3 regions of the Dysosmobacter sp. HCP28S3_G4 genome follow, and region 3 is predicted to be linked to each of the others. Evidence: a T-box and tRNA genes for the amino acid it is inferred to sense, from the RefSeq annotation. Region 3 holds a T-box; the other regions hold tRNA genes.
The links. The T-box of region 3 lies ahead of leuS (leucine--tRNA ligase). A T-box ahead of a tRNA ligase gene usually reads a tRNA of that ligase, here a tRNA-Leu.
Positions count from the first base shown of each region.

Region 1: it encodes a tRNA-Leu, which carries the amino acid that the T-box ahead of leuS (leucine--tRNA ligase) is inferred to sense. The anticodon was not compared.
Region 2: it encodes a tRNA-Leu, which carries the amino acid that the T-box ahead of leuS (leucine--tRNA ligase) is inferred to sense. The anticodon was not compared.

Region 1 is NZ_JBQHUP010000022.1:7,802-14,927, forward strand. Features, by position in the region: gene ACTNBU_RS06915 (ATP-dependent Clp protease ATP-binding subunit) at 1-2,403, shown strand, start outside; tRNA gene ACTNBU_RS06920 (tRNA-Leu) at 2,471-2,557, shown strand; gene ACTNBU_RS06925 (DUF4368 domain-containing protein) at 2,946-3,215, opposite strand; gene ACTNBU_RS06930 (nitrite/sulfite reductase) at 3,572-5,119, shown strand; gene ftsH (ATP-dependent zinc metalloprotease FtsH) at 5,197-7,014, opposite strand.
Region 2 is NZ_JBQHUP010000006.1:54,022-61,147, reverse strand. Features, by position in the region: gene ACTNBU_RS02945 (cation diffusion facilitator family transporter) at 1-411, shown strand, start outside; gene ACTNBU_RS02940 (arsenate reductase family protein) at 520-855, opposite strand; gene ACTNBU_RS02935 (NAD-dependent protein deacylase) at 919-1,635, shown strand; tRNA gene ACTNBU_RS02930 (tRNA-Leu) at 1,835-1,921, shown strand; tRNA gene ACTNBU_RS02925 (tRNA-Leu) at 1,952-2,039, shown strand; tRNA gene ACTNBU_RS02920 (tRNA-Leu) at 2,107-2,194, shown strand; gene argH (argininosuccinate lyase) at 2,538-3,932, shown strand; gene ACTNBU_RS02910 (hypothetical protein) at 3,984-4,373, shown strand; gene ACTNBU_RS02905 (hypothetical protein) at 4,457-5,347, shown strand; gene ACTNBU_RS02900 (uracil-DNA glycosylase) at 5,415-5,987, opposite strand; gene ACTNBU_RS02895 (putative ABC transporter permease) at 6,146-6,679, shown strand; gene ACTNBU_RS02890 (hypothetical protein) at 6,684-7,126, opposite strand, start outside.
Region 3 is NZ_JBQHUP010000024.1:26,141-33,266, reverse strand. Features, by position in the region: gene ACTNBU_RS07440 (Na+/H+ antiporter NhaC family protein) at 1-1,617, shown strand, start outside; gene rpsU (30S ribosomal protein S21) at 1,759-1,944, opposite strand; gene leuS (leucine--tRNA ligase) at 2,102-4,528, opposite strand; T-box leader at 4,628-4,839, opposite strand; gene ACTNBU_RS07425 (hypothetical protein) at 4,912-5,727, opposite strand; gene rsfS (ribosome silencing factor) at 5,843-6,202, opposite strand; gene ACTNBU_RS07415 (LCP family protein) at 6,248-7,126, opposite strand, start outside.

The DNA.
Region 1 (7,126 bases), on a different contig from region 3:
AGCCAGGAGGCGGCGGGAGAGCTGGGCCACGGCTACGTGGGCACGGAGCATTTGCTGCTGGGCCTTCTGCGGGAGGAGGAGGGGACGGCCCGCGCCGTCCTGACGGAGGCAGGCCTCACCGCGGAGATGGCGGTGGAGATCGTGAAGCGCACCGTGGGGATAGGGCTGCCGGGTACGGACCCGGCCCAGGGCCTGACGCCCAAGGCCCGGCGGGTCATCGAGATCGCCGTGGAGGACTCCGCCCGGGGCGGGTGCAACTTTGTGGGCACGGAGCATCTGCTGTCGGGCCTGCTGCGAGAGGGGGGCACCATGGCCGTCCGGGTCCTGCGGATGGCTGGCTGTGAGCCGAGGCGACTTTACAGCATTCTCATGAACAAGGTCCGGGAGCAGCCCCGGGGCTGGTCCGGCGGCACGAAACCTCCGGCCCCCAGTCCCCAGTCCTCCGACGCCAGATTGAAGACCCTGCGGGAGTTCTCCCGGGACTTGACCGCCGATGCCCGGATGGGCAAGCTGGACCCGGTTATCGGCCGGGAGAAGGAGATCGGCCGGGTCATTCAGATCCTGTCCCGCCGGACCAAGAACAACCCCTGCCTCATCGGCGAGCCCGGCGTAGGCAAGACCGCCATCGCCGAGGGGCTGGCGGAGAAGATCGTCCTGGGGGACGTGCCGGTGGAGTTGCTGGACAAGCGGGTGTTCTCCCTGGACATGGGGGGCATGGTGGCCGGCACCAAGTACCGGGGCGAGTTTGAGGAGCGGGTGAAGAAGGCCCTGGGGGAGGTCCGGGCCGCCGGGGACGTGATCCTGTTCATCGATGAGCTGCACACCATCGTGGGCGCCGGGTCCGCCGAGGGGGCGGTGGACGCCGCCAACATCATCAAGCCCGCCCTGGGCCGGGGGGAGATCCGTGTGGTGGGAGCCACCACCCTGGACGAGTACCGGCGGTATATCGAGAAGGACGCCGCCCTGGAGCGGCGCTTCCAGCCGGTGCAGGTGGGGGAGCCCTCCCGGGAGACGGCCATGGAGATCCTGCGGGGCCTGCGGCCCCGGTATCAGCAGCACCACCGCCTGACCATCACCGACGAGGCCCTGGAGGCGGCGGTTTCCCTGTCGGTGCGGTATATCAGCGACCGGTTTCTCCCGGACAAGGCCATCGACCTCATGGACGAGGCGGCGTCCCGGGTCCGCATGGAGGGGGAGGAGCTGTCCCCGGAGCTGAAGAGCCTGGAGGCCAAGCTGACGGAGCTGCGGAAGGACAAGGACGGCGCCGTCATGGACCAGGACTTCGAGCGGGCGGCGGAGCTGCGGGACATCGAGCAGAACTATCAGCAGCAGGTGGAGGCGGAGCGGGAGAAGCGCCGCCAGGGGAACTGCGGCCACCGTCCCGTCACGGCGGAGGACATCGCCGCGGTGGTGTCCGGCTGGACGGGGATCCCCGTCACCCGGCTGACGGAGGATGAGTCGCAGCGGCTGCTGCACATGGAGGATCAGCTCCACCGGCGGATCGTGGGGCAGGACGACGCCGTCCGGGCGGTGGCCCGGGCCATCCGCCGGAGCCGGGTGGGACTGCGGGACCCCCGGCGGCCCATCGGCAGCTTTCTGTTTCTGGGCCCCACTGGCGTGGGGAAGACGGAGCTGTGCAAGACGCTGGCGGAGACCATGTTCGGCGACGAGCGGGCGCTGATCCGGCTGGACATGTCCGAGTATATGGAGCGGCACACGGTGTCCCGGCTCATTGGCTCGCCCCCGGGCTACGTGGGCCATGAGGAGGGCGGCCAACTGACGGAGAAGATCCGCCGGAAGCCCTACTCTGTGCTGCTGCTGGACGAGATCGAGAAGGCCCACGAGGATGTCTGGAACGTCCTGCTGCAAATTCTGGAGGACGGCCGGGTCACCGACGCCCAGGGCCGGGCGGTGGACTTCCGGAACACGGTGGTGGTGATGACATCCAACGTCGGGGCGGGGCACATCCTCTCCTCCGGCGGGCGATTGGGCTTTGACAGCGCTGCCTCCGGCGACGAGGAGGCGGCCTTCCGCCGGACACGGGAGACGGTGATGGAGGAGCTGCGCCGGACCTTCCGGCCGGAGTTTCTCAACCGGGTGGATGAGATCATCGTGTTCCGCCGCCTGAGCCGGACGGACATCACGGAGATCGCCCGGCGGATGCTCCGGGCCACGGCGGAGCGGATGGCCGCCGTGGGCATCACCCTCCAGGCGGACGAGGACGCGGTGGAGGAGCTGGCCCGGGAGGGCTACGACCCCAAATACGGCGCCCGTCCCCTGCGCCGGTGCCTCCAGGAGAAGCTGGAGGACGCAGTGGCGGAGCAGCTGCTGGACGGTACGCTGCACTCCGGCGACACCGCCCGTCTGACGCTGGAGGGAGACCGACTGCTGGTGACGAAGTAAGTGTCAAAGCGCCGGTGAAAAAACCTCTTGAATTTCCAGGGAAACTGTGGTATTGTAAGAGGACTAAGCCGGTGTGTTGGAATTGGTAGACGAGGTGGACTCAAAATCCATTGCCAGCGATGGCGTGCGGGTTCGAGTCCCGCCACCGGCACCACGTCGGAGCAAGCTGCATATCGCTTGCTCCGACTTTTTTCAAAAGTCAGAGCGCGCTCATTTCGCTGCTCCTCCTTTCCAAACCGAACCCGCTTCGCTGGGCTTCGGTTTGGGTTTGGGTGCAGACCTGAAAACTGGAGCCTCGAAACTGTTCGCGCTTTCCACGTCGGAGCAAAGTCCGCTTTGCTCCGACGTTCTTTTATTCCTATGGAACAAAAGAACGTCTTCCGCCCGCTCCCTTGCTCTTCCTTTCCGCCCGCGATTCGCTCCGCTGGATTCGCGGTCGGTTTTTGACCGGGGATGAAACGAAAATATCCGGATTGAAGCCACCGGCACCATGGCGAGTGTTCTTACAGCATTTGAAAGGCTGTTAAGAGCACTCGCCTTTTTTACACAGCGGGTTCACAGGGGGCGTAGTTGACAGCTACGCCTTTTCTTGTATTGACCGACACCTGGGGTGCCGGAAGTGGGAACACATCGGGGATGAAGATAGCGCCCACACAGTTGTAATGGATCACAAGGTGCTGCACCCATTCGCCTTCGATCTTCTCTGCCTGATGGACTTCGATGTGATCGATCAGTTCATTGAGCATACGGGGCGTCAGGGTCTTTGCCTTGGTGTATTTGCGGACGGTGCCAATCAACATATCCGCTGTCACGGACTTGCAACTGAGCTTGCGACGCGGCGGGGAACTTCATCCCCTATGAGGCTCCTGTGGACGCCTGGGTGACCATTCGGCCCGGCGACATCCTGGCGGTGTTCCCGGAGGACGTCCACATGGCGAAGGTCTGTCCGGTCCGTCCGATCAAAAGACCAGGCTGTCCGGCCCGGACAAGATCCGGGCCGGACGGCTTTTTTCGTCAAAAAAAGAAATAATCTCAAATAATCCGCCGGAGGATTTGACTTCGGTATATGGGTATTTTATAATAGATTCAATCGGTATTTCCCAATGAAATCAACTTCCCTCCCAATGAGGACATGACCGGAATTTATATGAAAGAGAGTGGAGAGAAAATGAACAACATTGATCCCCAGAGCTGGAAACAGGACCTGCCGGCTTTCCGGGAGAAGACCGCGGCGTTCTATGCCGGAGAGCTGGACAAGGCGGCCTACAAGGGTTTCTCCGGCCTGTATGGCAGCTATGCCCAGAAGGGCGGCAAGGCCAGCATGCTGCGCCTGCGGATGACCGCGGGCCGCGTGACCAAGGAGAAGCTGGCCTTCACGGCCAAGGCCATCCGGACGTATCCCGTGCCCCGGGCTCATTTCACCACCTGCCAGACCATCCAGCTCCACGACCTGGCGCCGGAGACGGTGTGTGCCATCATGGAGGGCGCCCTGGACTGCGGCATTGTCACCATGGGCGGCGGCGGAGACTTCCCCCGGAACGTGACCTGCTCGCCCCTGACCGGCGTAGAGGAAGGGGAGTACTTCGACGTGCTGCCCTGGGCAGAGGCCGCAGGTGAGTACCTGATGCACTTCGTCAAGGCGGAGAAGATGCCCCGGAAGCTGAAGGTGGGCTTCTCCAACTCTCCCGCCAACGTGCCCCACGCCACCTACCGGGATCTGGGCTTTGCCGCCCGTCCCGACGGCACCTTCGATGTCTACAGCGCCGGCGGCCTGGGCAACAACCCCCGCTTCGGCGTGAAAGTGGCGGAGGCCGTGGCGCCGGAGAAGATCCTCTATTACATCAAGGCCATGTGGCTGACCTTCCGCGCCTACGGCAACTATGAGAACCGGGGCAAGGCCCGCACCCGCTATATGCAGGAGTCCCTGGGCGGTCCGGAGGCCTATGTGAAGGCCTATCAGGAGAAGCTGGCGGAGGTGCTGGCCAGCGGCGAGGACCTGGACATCCATCCCGCTCCCCAGACCATCACCAAGACCGGCGACGGCTCCACCGTGGAGGACCGCCGTGTGCTGCCCCAGAAGCAGCCGGGGCTGTACACCGTAGTGTGGCATCCCATCGGCGGCCAGGCTGCCCCGGAGACGCTGTGCGCCATCAGCGACGCTCTGGCGGACATCGAGGGCGCGGAGATGCGCCTGTCCCCGGACGAGACGGCCTACATCATCAACCTCACCGGCGACGAGGCCCGCCGCGTCCTGGACGTGACGGCGGACAGCGCCCGGAGCCTGTTCGAGATGTCCGTCAGCTGCATCGGCGGCACCACCTGCCAGGTGGGCACCCGGGATTCCCAGGGCCTGCTGGCGGCCTGCGTGGAGGCGGTCCGGGCGGCGGACCTGCCCGACGGCGCTCTGCCCCAGATGTACGTCTCCGGCTGCATGTCCTCCTGCGGCACGCACCAGACCGGCGTCATCGGCTTCCGGGGTGCGTCCAAGCTGGTGGACAAGAAGCCCCAGCCCGCCTTTGCCCTGTTCGTCAACGGCGAGAGCCGTCAGGGCGCGGAGACCATGGGCCGGGAACTGGGCACCATCCTGGAGAGCGAAGTTCCCGCGTTCCTGGTGGAGCTGGGCCGCATCGTGGCAGCCAGCGGCATGGATTTCGCCGCCTGGAACCAGGCCAACCCCGACGGCATCGAGCGCGTGGCGGAGCCCTACCTGAAGTAAATACGGCGAAAGCAGAAAACATCCCGTGCCCCATTGGGGCACGGGATGTTCGCGTATCGAAGGAAGGGAAGTCCCCATCAGCCGTTGAGGATCTCCATAAACTCCTCGCCGGTGATGGTTTCCTTCTCGTAGAGGAACTGGGCCAACTGGTCCAGCTTTGCCCGGTTCTCCGTCAGGATGGTCAGCGCCTTGTCGTGCTGCTGCTTCACCAGCTCCACCACCTGACGGTCGATCTGAGCCTGGGTCTCGGCGGAGCAGGCCAGGGAGGTGTCGCCGCCCAGATACTGGTTGTTCACCGTCTCCATGGCCACCATGTCGAAGTCCCTGCTCATGCCGAAGCGGGTGACCATGGCCCGGGCCAGCTTGGTGGCCTGCTCGATGTCGTTGGAGGCGCCGGTGGTGACGCTGTTGAAGATCAGCTCCTCCGCTGCCCGTCCGCCGGTGTAGGTGGCGATCTTGTTCTCGATCTCCTCCTTGCTCATCAGATAGTGGTTGCCCTGCTCCACCTGCATGGTATAGCCCAGAGCGCCGGAGGTACGGGGGACAATGGTGATCTTCTGCACCGGGGCGGAGTTGGTCTGCTTGGCGGCGACCAATGCGTGGCCGATCTCGTGATAGGCCACGATGCGCTTCTCATGGTCCGTGAGGATGGCGTTCTTCTTCTGATAGCCGGCGATGACCACCTCGATGCTCTCCTCCAGGTCCGCCTGGGTGGCGAATTTCCGGCCGTCCCGGACGGCCCGCAGGGCAGCCTCGTTGACGATGTTGGCCAGCTCCGCGCCGGACGCGCCGGAGGCCATCCGGGCCACCTGCAGGAAGTCCACGTCCTCCGCCACCTTGATCTTTCTGGCGTGTACCTTCAGGATGGCCTCCCGGCCCTTCAGATCCGGCAGCTCCACCGGCACCCGGCGGTCAAAGCGGCCGGGACGGGTCAGGGCGGGGTCCAGAGACTCGGGACGGTTGGTGGCCGCCAGAATGATGACGCCGCTGTTACCCTCGAAGCCGTCCATCTCCGTCAGCAGCTGATTCAGGGTCTGCTCCCGCTCGTCGTTGCCGCCCATCTGACCGCCGCTGCGCTTCTGGCCGATGGCGTCGATCTCGTCGATGAACACGATGCAGGGTGCCTTCTCCTTGGCCTGCTTAAAGAGGTCCCGGACCTTGCTGGCGCCCATGCCCACGAACATCTCCACGAATTCGGAGCCGCTCATGGAGAAGAAGGGCACGTTGGCCTCACCGGCCACGGCCTTGGCCAGCATGGTCTTGCCGGTGCCCGGAGGGCCTACCAGCAGCACGCCCTTGGGCATGGAGGCGCCGATCTCCCGGTACTTGTCCGGATTGTGCAGATAGTCCACGATCTCCTGAAGGCTTTCCTCGGCCTCGTCCACGCCCTCCACGTCGGTGAACTTGATGCCGTCGGAGGACTTGACGTAGACCTTGGCGTTGCTCTTTCCGGCGTTGAACATCATGGAGTTGGGACCGCCCATCTTCTCCATCATCTTCCTGGACATGAACTGGCCCAGGGCGATGAAGATCACCAGGGGCAGGACCCATCCCAGCAGGGACACCAGGAAGGACGTCTGCTCAATCTCCTCGCCGGTGGTGGAGACCCCGGCGGCCAAAAGACGGGGCAGCAGATCGTCGTCAGGCACCATGGCGGTCTTGAAGATGGTCTTTTCCTCCCTGTCCGTGAACAGAATGCGGTTGTCCTGCTCCTGGATCTGGGCGCGGCCCACCTCGCCGTTCTCCGTCATGGTGACGAAGGTGTTGTAGTCCACGTCCTTGATCTGGTGCTCCGACAGCCAGGGCATGGCCAGGAAGTTGAACAGCATCACAACGATCAGAACAATGCCGTAGTAGTAAAGCAGAGGCTTTTTCGGGGGTCTTACTTCATTCATATGGTCTCCTCCTTTTATGTGCAGCCGGAAGGACCGTCCTGGGGCGCTTCCGGCAATTCCGCCGCGGAAAGACTTTACCGGCGGGATCATCCATATCTTGCTCTATTATGGC
Region 2 (7,126 bases), on a different contig from region 3:
GTCCACGATTACGGCCCCGGCCGCCTGATGATCTCCCTCCACGCGGAGGTCTCCGCGTCGGAAAACGTGCTGGAGCTCCACGACGAGATCGACAACACGGAGAAGGAGCTGAAGGAGGTCCTGGGCTGCGAGGCGGTGATCCACATGGACCCTGTGGTCACCGACGACGGCGTCACCGGGGAGACCCGGGAGCGGGTGGCGGCGCTGGTGAAGTGCATCGATGACCAGATCAGCATTCACGATTTCCGCATGGTGGCGGGTCCCACCCACACCAACGTCATCTTCGACGCCGTGGTGCCCTACAAATTCCGCCTGACGGACGACGAGGTCCGGGTGAAGATCGAAAACGCCGTCCGGGCGCTGGACGGCAACTACTACGCCGTGGTGAATGTGGAAAAATCCTATACATAACGGAATCAAGCAAATCGTTCAATACGGATCGTATACGGAAAACGCGGAAACAGCGGGCCTTTCCCGATGAGGAAGGCCCGTTGTTTTTGACGGTGTCCGCTGAGGGTATCACTCCCACTTCTCCCAGATCTCCGGGTGATAGCCCACGGTGGCCTCCCGTCCGTTGCGAACGATGGGGGCCTGGAACAGCTCCGGATGCTCCAGCAGCTTTTCCTCCCGGGCGTCGGGGGTGATATAGGCCATGAACAGGTCCTCGTAGGCCCGGCATTTCGTGTCCACCAGGGCCTCGAAGCCCACGGCCTTCCGGACAGCCTGATACTCCCTGGGGGACAGGCCTTTGGCCTTCAGGTCGATATACTGGTACTTGATGCGCCGCTCCTTGAACCAACGCTCCGCCTTTTTGGAGTCGAAGGATTTGCTGGAGCCAAAGATTTGAATATTCATTTGCAATTCTCCTTGCCGCGTACTAAAATAGGACATCATTATTAATTAGGAGGAGGTCCGGTCATGAAAGAGGCCGTTGCGAAACTGAAGGAACTGGTGGACGGATCGGACAATATCGTGTTTTTCGGCGGCGCCGGCGTCAGCACGGAGTCCGGCATCCCGGATTTCCGCAGCACCGACGGGCTGTATCACCAGCAGTGGAAGTATCCGCCTGAGACGATTTTAAGCCATACCTTCTACGAATGCAAGCCCGAGGAATTTTTCCGGTTCTACCGGGCCAAGCTCCTGGCACCGGACGCCAGGCCCAACGCCGCCCACTACAAGCTGGCGGAGTGGGAGCGGGCCGGAAAGCTGAAGGGCGTCATTACCCAGAATATCGACGGACTTCACCAGGCCGCCGGCAGCAAAAACGTGCTGGAGCTCCACGGCAGCGTCCTGCGGAACTACTGCGAGAAGTGCGGAAAGTTCTATGACCTGGACTTCATCCTCCACTCGGAGGGCGTGCCCCGGTGCAGCTGCGGCGGCCGGGTGAAGCCGGACGTGGTGCTGTACGAGGAGGGGCTGGACCAGGACGTGATCGAGCGGTCCGTCCGGCTCATCGCGGAGGCGGACATGCTGATCATCGGCGGCACGTCCCTGAACGTCTGGCCGGCGGCGGGACTGATCAACTACTACCGGGGGCACAAGCTGGTGCTGATCAACAAGTCCGCCGTGGCCCGGGATCTGGCCGCCGGACTGGTCATCACCGACCCCATCGGCGAGACCCTGAGCCAGCTGTAAGGCTGAAAAACCCGCCGGGGAGAGGCGCGTCTCTCCCTTGGCGGATTCTCAAAATTGGAGAAAATGAGCTGTTTTGACTGGTTTTGGGGACGTGAGATGCAAAAGAAAAAAATTCCTGGAAAAAGGAAAAAAGGTGGTTGACAAATCCACTTGTTCTGGCTATAATAATCAAGCAGTCTTCCCCAGGGAACAGAGATTTGCGGCTGTGCTGGAACTGGTAGACAGGCCAGCTTGAGGTGCTGGTGTCCGAATCGACGTGTGGGTTCAAATCCCGTCAGCCGCACCATTTCCTCTTCAGAGGTTCCCAATCATATGCGCGCGAGTGGTGGAATTGGCAGACTCGCTAGATTCAGGTTCTAGTGTCCATTACGGACGTGCGGGTTCAAGTCCCGCCTCGCGCACCAATCTCCCACCGGAGATAGAAGTCTCCGGTGGGTCCCATTTTGGGACTGCTGAATTACATATCGATACGCGCGAGTGGTGGAATTGGCAGACTCGCTAGATTCAGGTTCTAGTGTCCATTACGGACGTGCGGGTTCAAGTCCCGCCTCGCGCACCAACTCGTCGCAAGCGTCAAATCGCTTGCGACGAGTTTTTTGTGCCTCATATCAAAAACACATCCGCGCTCATTCTGCTGCTCCGCACTTCCGGCCGCGATCCGCGGCCGGGGAACAGGGAGAACCATGAGCGCCGTGTTCTGTCATCATGAATATTGATGCAGAGGAGACAGCCGGGGGCTGTCTCCTCTTTTGCCTGAAAACAAAGGCCCCTGACGATTCGGAAACAGTTGCACTGACGGGACAGCCGGTGTATAATAATACAAATACGTCCCCGAGAAGGCCCGTCCCTGAGACGGACGTCCGGGTTTTCAGAAAGATCAACACATCGGGAGGAACAGCGAAATGGCGAGTTTTTGGGGAGGCCGGTTCGAAAAGGAGATGGACGAGCTGGTGAAGCAGTTCAACGCCTCCATCGGATTTGACCAGAGAATGTATAACGAGGACATCGACGGCAGCATCGCCCATGTGACCATGCTGGGGGAGCAGGGCATCGTGTCCATGGAGGAGAAGGACCAGATCATCGCGGGACTGGAGAAGATCCGGCAGCGGATCACCTCCGGAGAGATCGTGTTCAGCGTCAACGACGAGGACATCCACATGGGTATCGAGAGCCGGCTCATCCAGGAGATTGGCGACGTGGGCAAGAAGCTGCATACCGCCCGGAGCCGCAACGACCAGTGCCAGGTGGACCTGCGGCTGTACCTGAAAAAGGAGATCCGGGAGATCATCCGCCGCCTGATGGAGTTGGAGACCGTCATCCTGGCCAAGGCGGAGAAGTACGCCGACTCCATCACCGTGGGCTTCACCCACATCCAGCACGCCCAGCCCATCACCATCGGCTTCATCTTCATGGCCTACTTCCAGATGTTCCGCCGGGACATCGACCGGCTGATGGACACCTATGAGCGGATGGATCTGTGCCCGCTTGGGGCCTGCGCCCTGGCCGGGACCACCCTGCCCACCAACCGTGCCCGGACGGCGGAGCTGCTGGGCTTCGCGGCCCCCACGGAGAATGCCATGGACAGCGTCAGCGACCGGGACTACAGCCTGGAGTTCCTCAGCGACGCGTCCATCTCCATGATGCACCTGTCCAGATGGGCGGAGGAGTTCGTGTGGTGGAATTCCCAGGAGTTCGGTTTCATTGACATCGACGACAGCTACTGCACCGGCAGCAGCATCATGCCCCAGAAGAAGAACCCGGACATGGCGGAGCTGCTGCGGGGCAAGGTGGGCCGCGTTTACGGCGACCTGATGCAGCTGCTGACGGTGATGAAGGGCACGCCCCTGGCCTACAACAAGGACTTCCAGGAGGACAAGGAGAGCCTGTTTGACGCCGTCGACACCTGGAAGGCCAGCATCCGGATCTTCGCCAATATGCTGGAGAAGACGGAGTTCCGTCTGGACCGCATCCAGCGGCACTTCCAGCAGGGCTTCCTCAACGCCACGGACATCGCGGAGCACTTTGCCAAGCAGGGCATTCCCTTCCGGGAGGCCCACTCCATCGTGGGACGGATGGTGAAGGCCTGCGAGCACAAGGGCTGCGACTTCGGGGACCTGACGGACGAGGACCTCCAGGCCATCGACAGCCGCATCACCCGGGAGACTCTGGGGGACATCAGCATCAAGGCCTGCGTGGACGCCCGCATGTCTTACGGCGGCACCGCGCCCAGCGAGGTCCGGAGACAGATCCAGGCCGGCCGGGACTGGCTGACCGGCGTGGAGGCCATGAAGTGGTGAGCGTATAAGAGGCCGCCCGAAAGGGCGGCCTCAGGCTGTCGAAAAAGTCCGATGGACTTTTTCGACAGCCTTCACAATGCCTCGCTTTTCTGCCCGCGCAGCGGGCTGAAAAGCTGCCGCTGCGCGGCGCAAACGCCTGCTGACACAGGCTTTTTGCAGGCATTCGATCCAACACGAGGGGCGGGAGCCCCCTCGTACTCCCCCCTGCAAAAAAGAACTCTTTTCCTTCAGACAGGGTTTTTCGACAGCCTGGAGACCGCCCGAAAGGGCGGTCTTTTCCCGTTCCGGTGGGCGCTCTGGGCGGAAAATGTGCAGACTGCCCATGGAAAGGGCGGGGAACGGCCGGAGATTCTGCGGTTTTGGAATAGTTTACGTGCCGAAATTTCAGATTTGCACTTGACCTTCGGGGAAAAATCGTATAAAATGTTTATCTGTCCATAAAATCGGGTGGACAGGCTTTTTTTGCGTACTTTTTACATCTCACGCATATTGCGTATATTTTATTTCTGAGGGGTCAGATCGACATGAAACATCCCTATAAGACACGGGAGGGCGGCGCCACGGTCACCATCTTCGTTCCCTACGACTGCGGGAACCACTGCCCGTTCTGCATCAACAAAGGCGAATACGCGGACTTGACCGGCTTCTCCCGGGAGAAGATCTGCGAGAGCATCCGGCGGATGGACGCCATTACGCCTTACTGCGATTTCGTGTTCACCGGCGGCGAGCCCTTTGCCAATCTGGAGTCCCTGCAGGTCATGCTGGACACCATCCCCACTACCCACAAGGTGTACATCAACACTACGCTGCCCGTGTCCGAGCACCAGTCTGAGGACGACATCGTGGCTTTCACCGAGAAGAACCGAAACAAGATTACCTGCATCAACGTCTCCCGCCACATGCAGCGGTACGTGGTGGAGTCCAACGACCGTCTGCTGGCCCGCCTGGCGGTGCCCTTCCGCATCAACTGCGTGCTGTACAAGGACTATCCCGCCGACCAGCTGGTGCCCTATCTGGAGCGGTTCCGGAAGATCCCCGGCGCCTCCATCCAGTTCCGGTTCGACTACACCGCCACCACGCCGGACAACTTGTACGATCAGGACGGGGACAAGATCCTCCACGATCTGAAGGCCATCGCCCCCTACACGGGCCTGGACGGCTGCCGGATGCGCTGCGGCTTCCACTTCGACTACAAGGGCATGGAACTGACCTACCACAAGACCCTGCCCTACTCCACCATCGTGGAGACCGATCCCAACGACGGCGTTACTTACGACATCCTGTATGACATCCTCATCAAGCAGAACGGCGACATCCACTCCGACTGGACCGGCGTGCTGCTGGACGTGGACGCCTATGAGAAGGTCGTCTTCGAGCCCTACGACCTGAAGTGGCGGGAGAAGATCGCCTGCTGAGGGCCGGAAAAACGGAACACCTGTAAAAACGAAGACCGGGAACTCTCGTTCCCGGTCTTTTCTCATGTCAGATGTCCGTGCGGGTGCAGACCGCCCGGATGCGGGCCTGGATGGATTTCAGATCCTCGAAGGTCTCCGGCCGCTTGCTCACGTCCCGCAGCAGAGCGGAGGGGTGATAGATGGCCGTCATCTGGACGCCGCCCCGCTCAAACCACTGGCCGTGCTCCGCGGTGATCCGGAAGTCCTCCCGAATCAGCTCCTTGGCGGCGATGCGCCCCAGGCAGACGATGATCTTGGGCCGCAGCAGGGCCGTCTGCCGCCGCAGCCAGCCCAGACAGGCCTCCTGCTCCACGTTCAGGGGATCCCGGTTCCGGGGCGGGCGGCACTTCACCGTGTTGGCGATGTAGACCTTCGTGCGGTCCAGGCCGATCATGGCCAGCATATCGTCCAGCAGCTGGCCCGCCGGGCCCACGAAGGGCAGGCCCTGCTCGTCCTCCACCTGCCCGGGGCCCTCGCCCACCAGCAGGATCTCGGCGTCCGTTGCCCCATCGCCAAAGACCACGTTGGTCCGGGTCTCCGCCAGGGCGCAGCCCCGGCATTGCAGGCATTCCCCCCGCAGCGCTTCCCAGGTGTCCGCCATGTTTCAAACCTCCCCGTGCGATGTAATGTGCTGTCAGGATACCACAAAATCCGCCGCCGCGCAACGGACGGCTGGAAAAACCTCCTTTCCGCCGGGCCGGATATTTCGGCGTCCCGCCGGACAAACTGGTATCCGGTCGAAGAAGAGGAGGGACGGAATTGGCGCTGCTGCTGTGGGAATTCTGGACATACAGCTTTCTGGGCTATCTGCTGGAGAAGGGCTTCGCCGCCGTGACCCACGCGGAGCACCGGACCCGGAAGTGCTTTCTCCTGCTGCCCCTGTGTCCGGTGTACGGACTGGCGGTGCTGGCGGTGCTGGCCCTGCCGCCGGTCCTGACGGGGGGATTCTGGGGCCGGGCGGTCTGGGGCGGATTGACGGCCACGGCGGTGGAATACGCCGTCCATCTGACCTACGACCGGCTGGTCCACGTCCAATTCTGGGACTACCGCAGCCTGCCGGGGAATCTCCGGGGCCGGGTGTGCCTGCCCTTCTCCGTTGTCTGGGGGCTGCTGCTGGGACTGGCCCTGCCCGCCGTCCAGACGGCGCTGGCGCCGGTACTGGCCGCCGTCCCGGCCTGGATCACCTACGGGGCGCTGCTGCTGTTCACCCTGGACGCGGTGGTGTCCCTCCGGGTGCTGTGGGTCACCGGGGACACGGAGGCCCTGGCTCTGCCCTACGGGAGACGGATGTGATCCGTCACGTCCGGCGGGAGAGCTTCCCGGCCAGCTTCCGCTTGTACCGGCACAGATGCTCCTGACAGTTGGCGCAGCGGAGGGCGTCGTTGCCGCTCTCGTAAAACCGCTCCGGATGGCGGCGGCAGCCCAGCTCCCACCGCAGGAAGATCACCGCCGCCAGAGCGCAGGCGGAGACGGTCAGAGGGCTCCGGATGCCCAGCAGGGGCGTACACAGCATCAGATAGTCCCAGTCGAAGACGCGGCAGACGGTGCAGCACCGGTTGCGCATCAGCCAACTCTGGAAGGGACAGTAGAACAGGATGCACACGATGTCGCACACACCGTAGAACCCCGCCAGACAGACCATGAACCGGCTATCCAGCCAGCCACGGGCCTGTCCAAACAGGAACAGGGCGTTGACGGCGCACCACAGCGCCAGCACCTTCGCTGCGCCCGTGTCCCCCT
Region 3 (7,126 bases):
ACCTGCTACGGTCTGGATCCGGAGTGCGAGGACTGCGCCGGTGAGAACGTGTGCGCCTCCTGCGGCGGCACCGGCTATGTGGAGTCCCCCACCCGGTTCTACAACACCGCCTGGGCCCTTCTGCCCCCCGTCATCGCCATCGCCCTGGCGCTGATCACAAAAGAGGTCTATTCCTCCCTGTTCATCGGTATTCTGGTGGGAGGCCTGCTGTACTCCAACTTCAGCTTTGAGACCACGGTGCTCCACGTATTCAGCGACGGCATCGTCTCCGTCCTGTCCGACAGCTATAACGTGGGTATCCTGATCTTCCTGGTGATCCTGGGCACCATGGTGTGCCTGATGAACAAGGCCGGCGGCTCCGCCGCCTTCGGCCGGTGGGCCCAGACCCACATCAAGTCCCGGGTGGGCGCTCAGTTGGCCACCATCGTCCTGGGCTGCCTCATCTTCATCGACGACTACTTCAACTGCCTCACCGTGGGCAGCGTCATGCGGCCCATCACCGACAAGCATCAGGTGTCCCGTGCCAAGCTGGCCTACCTCATCGACGCCACCGCCGCTCCCATCTGCATCATCGCCCCCATCTCCTCCTGGGCCGCTGCCGTGGCCGGCTTCGCGGAGGACGGCCAGGGCCTGAACCTGTTCATCCGCGCCATCCCCTACAACTTCTACGCCCTGGTGACCATCGTCATGATGGTAGGTCTGGTGGTGCTGAAGGCGGACTTCGGCCTGATGAACATCTACGAGACCAATGCCGTAGAGAATGACGACCTGTTCTCCGGCCCCAACCCCTACGCCATGATGGACGAGGATGTGGCCGAGGACAAGGGCCGTGTGCTGGATCTGGTGCTGCCCATCATCGTACTGGTGGTGTGCTGCGTCATCGGCATGATCTACTCCGGCGGCTTCTTCTCCGGCGCCGGCTTCGTGGAGGCCTTCTCCAACTCCGACGCCTCCGTGGGCCTGATGCTGGGCTCTGCCTTCGCCCTGGTGTTCTCCATCGCCTACTTCCTGATCCGCCGGTCCATGCGCTTCAAGGACATCATGGGCTGTATCCCCGAGGGCTTCAAGGCCATGGTGCCCGCCATCCTGATCCTGACCTTCGCCTGGAGCCTGAAGGCTATGACCGACTCCCTGGGCGCCAAGTACTTTGTCCGCGACTTCGTCTGGAACAACGCCGCCAGCATGCAGATGTTCCTGCCCGCCATCGTGTTCGTCATCGGCTGCCTGCTGGCCTTCGCCACCGGCACCTCCTGGGGCACCTTCGGTATGCTGATCCCCATCGTGCAGAACGTGTTCCCCATGGATAACCCCCTGGCTATCGTCTGCATCTCCGCCTGCATGGCCGGCGCCGTCTGCGGCGACCACTGCTCCCCCATCTCCGACACCACCATCATGGCCTCCGCCGGCGCCCAGTGCGACCACGTCAGCCATGTGTCCACCCAGCTGCCCTATGCCATCATGGCAGCCGCCGTCAGCTTCGTGGGCTATATCCTGGCCGGTATTCTGGCCATGGCAGGCGCTCCCACGCTGATCGCCCTGCCTGTCGTCCTGGTGCTGATGCTGGGCGTCCTGTCTGTGGTCCGTGCCCGGAAGTCCGGAAAGGGCTCCGCGGTGTAAGCCACCCCTCCCCCAAAAACGACATGCGCCCGGAAAGCCGTTGGCTTTCCGGGCGCATATTTGATAGCCGCTGTGCGCCGCGCACACCGGGGACAACGCAAAAAATCACCGTGCCGGAAACGACACGGTGATTTTTCAGTCTTAGTAGAAACGCTTGTTTCTGTTCTTGCGAGCGGCCTCAGACTTCTTGCGACGCTTGACGCTGGGGCTCTCGTAATGCTCTCTCTTACGAACCTCCGCAATGACGCCCGCCTTCGCGCAGCTGCGCTTGAAACGCTTCAGCGCGCTGTCGATAGACTCGCCTTCCTTGACGCGGATCTCAGACATCTATATTTCCCTCCCTCCAGAATGCCGGGCAAACCGCAGCATTTAAGGGCCATAAATCATGGCTTTAACACGATTATTATACAGGCTTCTGTACCGCTTGTCAAGGACAATGTTGAAAAAACAGTTTTTTCGTTTCGCGGAAGTTTCCTGTATCCATTTACTGGGGCTTGACGATGAGGTTCACCAGCCGGTCCTTGACGTAGATGGTCTTGACCACCTTCATGCCGGCGGTGGCCTTCTGGACCTTCTCCACCTGCATGGCGGCGTCCACCACGGCCTGCTGCTCGCTGCCGGTGGGAACGGTGACGGTGCCCTTCAGCTTGCCGTTGACCTGAACGGCCATGTCCACCGTGGCGGCCACAGTCTTGCTCTCGTCGTAGACGGGCCACTCCGCCTGACAGCACATCTTGCCGGTCTGGGCGGCGAAGCCCAGCATCTCCCACAGCTCCTCGGTGATGTGGGGAGCGAAGGGATTCAGCATCAGGATCAGGGGCTTCATGTCGCCCCGGGTGACGCCGTTGGCGCTCATCTCGTTGACCATGGTCATCATGGCGGAGATGGCGGTGTTCATCTTCAGGTTGTCGATATCGTCGGTGACCTTCTTGATGGTCCTGTGGATGACGGCCTCGTTGGCAGGCGTCACCTCATAGCTCTCCGCGGCGCCCTCCGCCAGGTTCCACACCCGGTCCAGGAACCGCTTGGAGCCCTTGACGGCCTCGGTGGACCAGGTGGCGGCCTGCTCGAAGTCGCCGATGAACATGATATACAGACGCATGGTGTCCGCGCCGTACTGGGCCACAATGTCGTTGGGGTTCACCACGTTGCCCCGGGACTTGGACATCTTCTCGCCGCCCTCGCCCAGGATCATTCCGTGGCTGGTGCGCTTGCCGTAGGGCTCCTTGGTGGGCACCACGCCGATGTCGTACAGGAACTTGTGCCAGAACCGGGAATACAGCAGATGCAGGGTGGTATGCTCCATGCCGCCGTTGTACCAGTCCACGGGAGACCAGTACTCCAGCGCCTCCTTGGAGGCCAGAGCGTCGTTGTTGTGGGGATCCATATACCGCAGGAAGTACCAGGAGGAACCGGCCCACTGGGGCATGGTGTCCGTCTCCCGCTTGGCGGGGCCGCCGCAGCAGGGGCAGGTGGTGTTCACCCAATCGGTCATCTTGCTCAGGGGGCTCTCGCCGTCGTCGGTCAGCTCGTAGCTGTCCACCTCCGGCAGCAGCAGGGGCAGCTGGTCCTCCGGCAGGGGCACCCAGCCGCACTTCTCGCAGTTCACCAGGGGGATGGGCTCGCCCCAGTACCGCTGACGGCTGAACACCCAGTCACGGAGCTTGAAGTTGGTCTTGGGACGGCCGAAGCCCTGCTCCGTGACCCACTGCTTCATGGCGGGGATGGCCTGCTTCACGGTCATGCCGTTCAGGAAGCCGGAGTTCACCATGATGCCGGTGTCGTCCTTCAGGACGAAGGCCTCCTTGGTGACGTCGCCGCCCTTGACCACCTCGATGATGGGCAGGCCGAACTTGTCGGCGAAGTCCCAGTCGCGCTGGTCGTGGCCGGGCACGCCCATGACGATGCCAGTGCCGTAGCCCATCAGCACGTAGTCGGAGACGAAGATGGGCACATGGTTCCCGTTGGCGGGGTTGATGGCCTCGATGCCCTCCAGACGGACGCCGGTCTTCTCCTTGCTCAGCTCCGTGCGCTCAAGATCGGACTTCCGGGCAGCCTCGTTGATATACTTCTCCACGGCGTCCCAGTTCTTAATCTGGTCCTTCCACTTCTTCAGATAGTCGTGCTCCGGGGACAGGACCATGTAGGTCACGCCGAACAGGGTGTCGCACCGGGTGGTGTAGACCGTCAGCTTGTCGCCGTTGGTGGCGGTGAAGTCCACCTCCGTGCCCTCGCTGCGGCCGATCCAGTTGCGCTGCTGGATCTTGACGCGCTCAATATAGTCCACATCGTCCAGATCGTCGATGAGACGGTCGGCGTACTTGGTGATGGCCAGCATCCACTGGCTCTTCTCCTTCCGGATGACGGGGGCGCCGCACCGCTCGCAGACGCCCTCCACCACTTCCTCGTTGGCCAAGACGCACTTGCAGGAGGTGCACCAGTTCACGGGCATGGATGCCTTGTAGGCCAGACCGTGCTTGAACATCTGGAGGAAGATCCACTGGGTCCACTTGTAGTACTCCGGGTCGGTGGTGTTCACCACGCGGTCCCAGTCAAAGGAGTAGCCCAGCATGTGGAGCTGCTTGGAGAAGTTCTCGATGTTGTCGTGGGTGACCTTGGCGGGATGGATATGGTTCTTGATGGCATAGTTCTCGGTGGGCAGGCCGAAGGCGTCATAGCCGATGGGGAACAGCACGTTGTAGCCCTGCATCCGCTTCTTCCGGCAGATGATGTCCATGGCGGTAAAGGGACGGGCGTGGCCCACGTGGAGTCCCTGGCCGGAGGGATAGGGGAACTCGATGAGGCCGTAGAACTTGGGCCGGGTGGTGTCCCCGGTGACAGCGGTGAAGGGCTTCTCCTCCAGCCATTTCTCCTGCCACTTTTTCTCAATGGACGCAAAATCGTATTTCATGTTTGATCTCCTTCGTTCTCTTTCGGAATGGGAATTCATCATCAAAACGCAGAGGACAGGGCGTGCGGGCAAAGAAACAGCCCCTGGCCGATGTGCTCGGTCAGGGGCGTGACAAAACGCGGTACCACCCTGCTTCAGCCGCCGGTTCAGCGGCCCTCTCGGCCTGTAACGTGGCCAGACGTTCCGCCCTACTCACCGTTCAGGCGGAAAACTCCGGGACCAGTATACCGCGGGCTCCCCCGCCGGCTCACACCAGCCGCCGGCTCTCTTGGGGCGGGATACCCGGGCTTTCTTCCCATCAATGTCGCTAACGGGTCTATTTTATGAGGGTTTCAGAGGTTTGTCAAGGGACAGAGCCGAAAATCTTCGTTTTTTTGCCCTGGTTACATCCCCTCCGGAAGAACGGCGCCGCCCGGGGCGTACCAGGTGACGTCCCCCACCATGTTCTCCGTGTACCAGGCGTCAAATTCCGCCTCTGTCACCGGCTGTCCGTCCAGCGTGCAGTCGCAGCCATAGCCATTGGACCACTCCACCTTTTGAGCCAGTTCTTTCTCCTCAAAGCGGCCGTTTTGGAAGGACATCCGATAGTAGGTGTGGTATCCGGCTCCGCCTGAGCCGGCGTAGACACCGTTCTTCTGCAGGTCCATAAACCACCGGACAGAAAAGTCGGTTCCGTAAACGGCGTCTTCCCTCTGGCTGAGGACCAGATAGTTGTATGCCATGTCCTGGAACAGCATCACCAGCTCCGCCGTGCCGTCGCCGTCGACGTCCTGCACCGCCAGACGGTCCAGGACCAGGGCGTCCGTCTTATGGGGGTTGTCGTCCCACAGTTCGTTGTGGAAGTCTACCAGAGTCACGTCCTTGGCCTCCCAGTCATAGTCGGGATAGCCCCGGTAAGGCCCCGCCGTCCAGCGGAATGTCTGATCCTCCACCAGGACCGGCAGATACGCCTCAAAGGCCGCGTAGTCCGCCGCCGGCATGGATGCCTTCAGCCCGGAGACGTCCAGATCCGGCAGCATGAGCCTGTTGGGGATCTCCGGTTCTTCCGGCACTTCCGGCGCCGGTTCTTCCGCCGATGACGATGTCTCGGATGACGCCTGCACGGACGCCGCCGGTGCCGTCCGGGCGCCGCAGGCCGTCAGGACGCAGGCCGCCAGCGCCAGCAGCAGACCGCCCTTGATCTTCTTCCGTGCTTCCATAAAAATCCACCCCTGTACTGTTTTGCCAACAGTATAGGGGTGGTCCGATATTATGTCTACTACGTTTCAGTTGCAAACCAATAACAAAAAGTTACAGTCCGTAATTTGTTTTGTCTCAGTCCGCCGTCAGCACACCGCTGAGGTCCAGAGGCTTGCCGTCGTGCCACAGGCGCTCCAGGGAGTAGAACTCCCGTGCCTCCTTGGAGAACACATGGACCACGATGTCGCCGTAGTCCAGCAGCACCCAGGTGCCGTCCCGGTAGCCCTCCCGGCGGCGGACGGGGATGCCCTGCTCATCCAGCGCCTTCTCCACCGCACCGCACAGAGCGTTAATCTGGGTGTTGGAGGTACCGGTGGCAAATACGAAGAAATCCGCCAGGGTGGTCAGGTCCGTGATCTCCACGGCAGAGATCTCCTGTCCCTTCTTCTCATTCAGCGCCTTCGCGGCGGTCAGTGCCATTTCCTTTGGTGTCATATCGTATCTCCTTTTGTCGTGATATCTTTTGTCATTCCTGTGATTTTATGCGGGCGGCTCCGCGGGCTCCTGTCCCGGAAGCACCCATTCAATGCCGCCGGTATCGCCGCCGGAGCTTCCGGCATCACCGCCGGCAGGCTCCGTACTTCCGGCAGGCTCCACGGGCTGCTCAGGCTCGCCGCCGGTCTCCGTGCCGGGGCCGGTCTCACCGCCGGTCTCTGTGCCGGGATTGGGTTCGCCGGTCTGGGTGCCGCCGCCGTTGTTTTCAGGCTCTGTGACGCCGGAGCCGCCCGTGCCCTGGCCGGTCTGGCCGCCGGAGCCGGAGGTATCCGGGTCAATGGTCTCCCCGGTGGAGGGATCAAAGATGATGGCGCCGGTGTTGGGGTCCACCACATTGCCGTTCTCATTGATCACGGGGTCTTCCACCGGCTCCGTCTCCGCGGGCTTGGCAGGCTTCACCGGCGGCAGCGCCGCCTTGGAGTCCTCCACATGGCCGGTGGAGGAGCTGACGGAGCCGTCGGAGTTGATGGACATGATGTCCAGGTCGCTGTAGGTGAATTTCTCCACGAAGGGACTGATCTCGTTGTTCACCAGGTCCAGCAGCTCACTGGAGATGGGTACCACGTAGGACAGCATCTGGTTGATGCTGCGGCTCCAGCAGGAGGCGTTTTTGTTGGGCATGGTGACGAAGTTCACGTTCTCCACCTTCAGTCCGCCCATCACCGCCTGCTGTCCGAACCACAGCAGTTCGTTGAAGCTCAGATCCGTCTCCACGTTCTTCTGGAACACCTTGGCGAACTCGCCGATCTTCGTCACGTTCTTCAGCTGGAGCAGCTGCTCCACCATGGCCTTCAGGAACGCCTGCTGCGTCTTGATGCGGCCCAGGTCGCCGTCGGCATAGCCGCTGCCGTTGTTGTTGTGGCG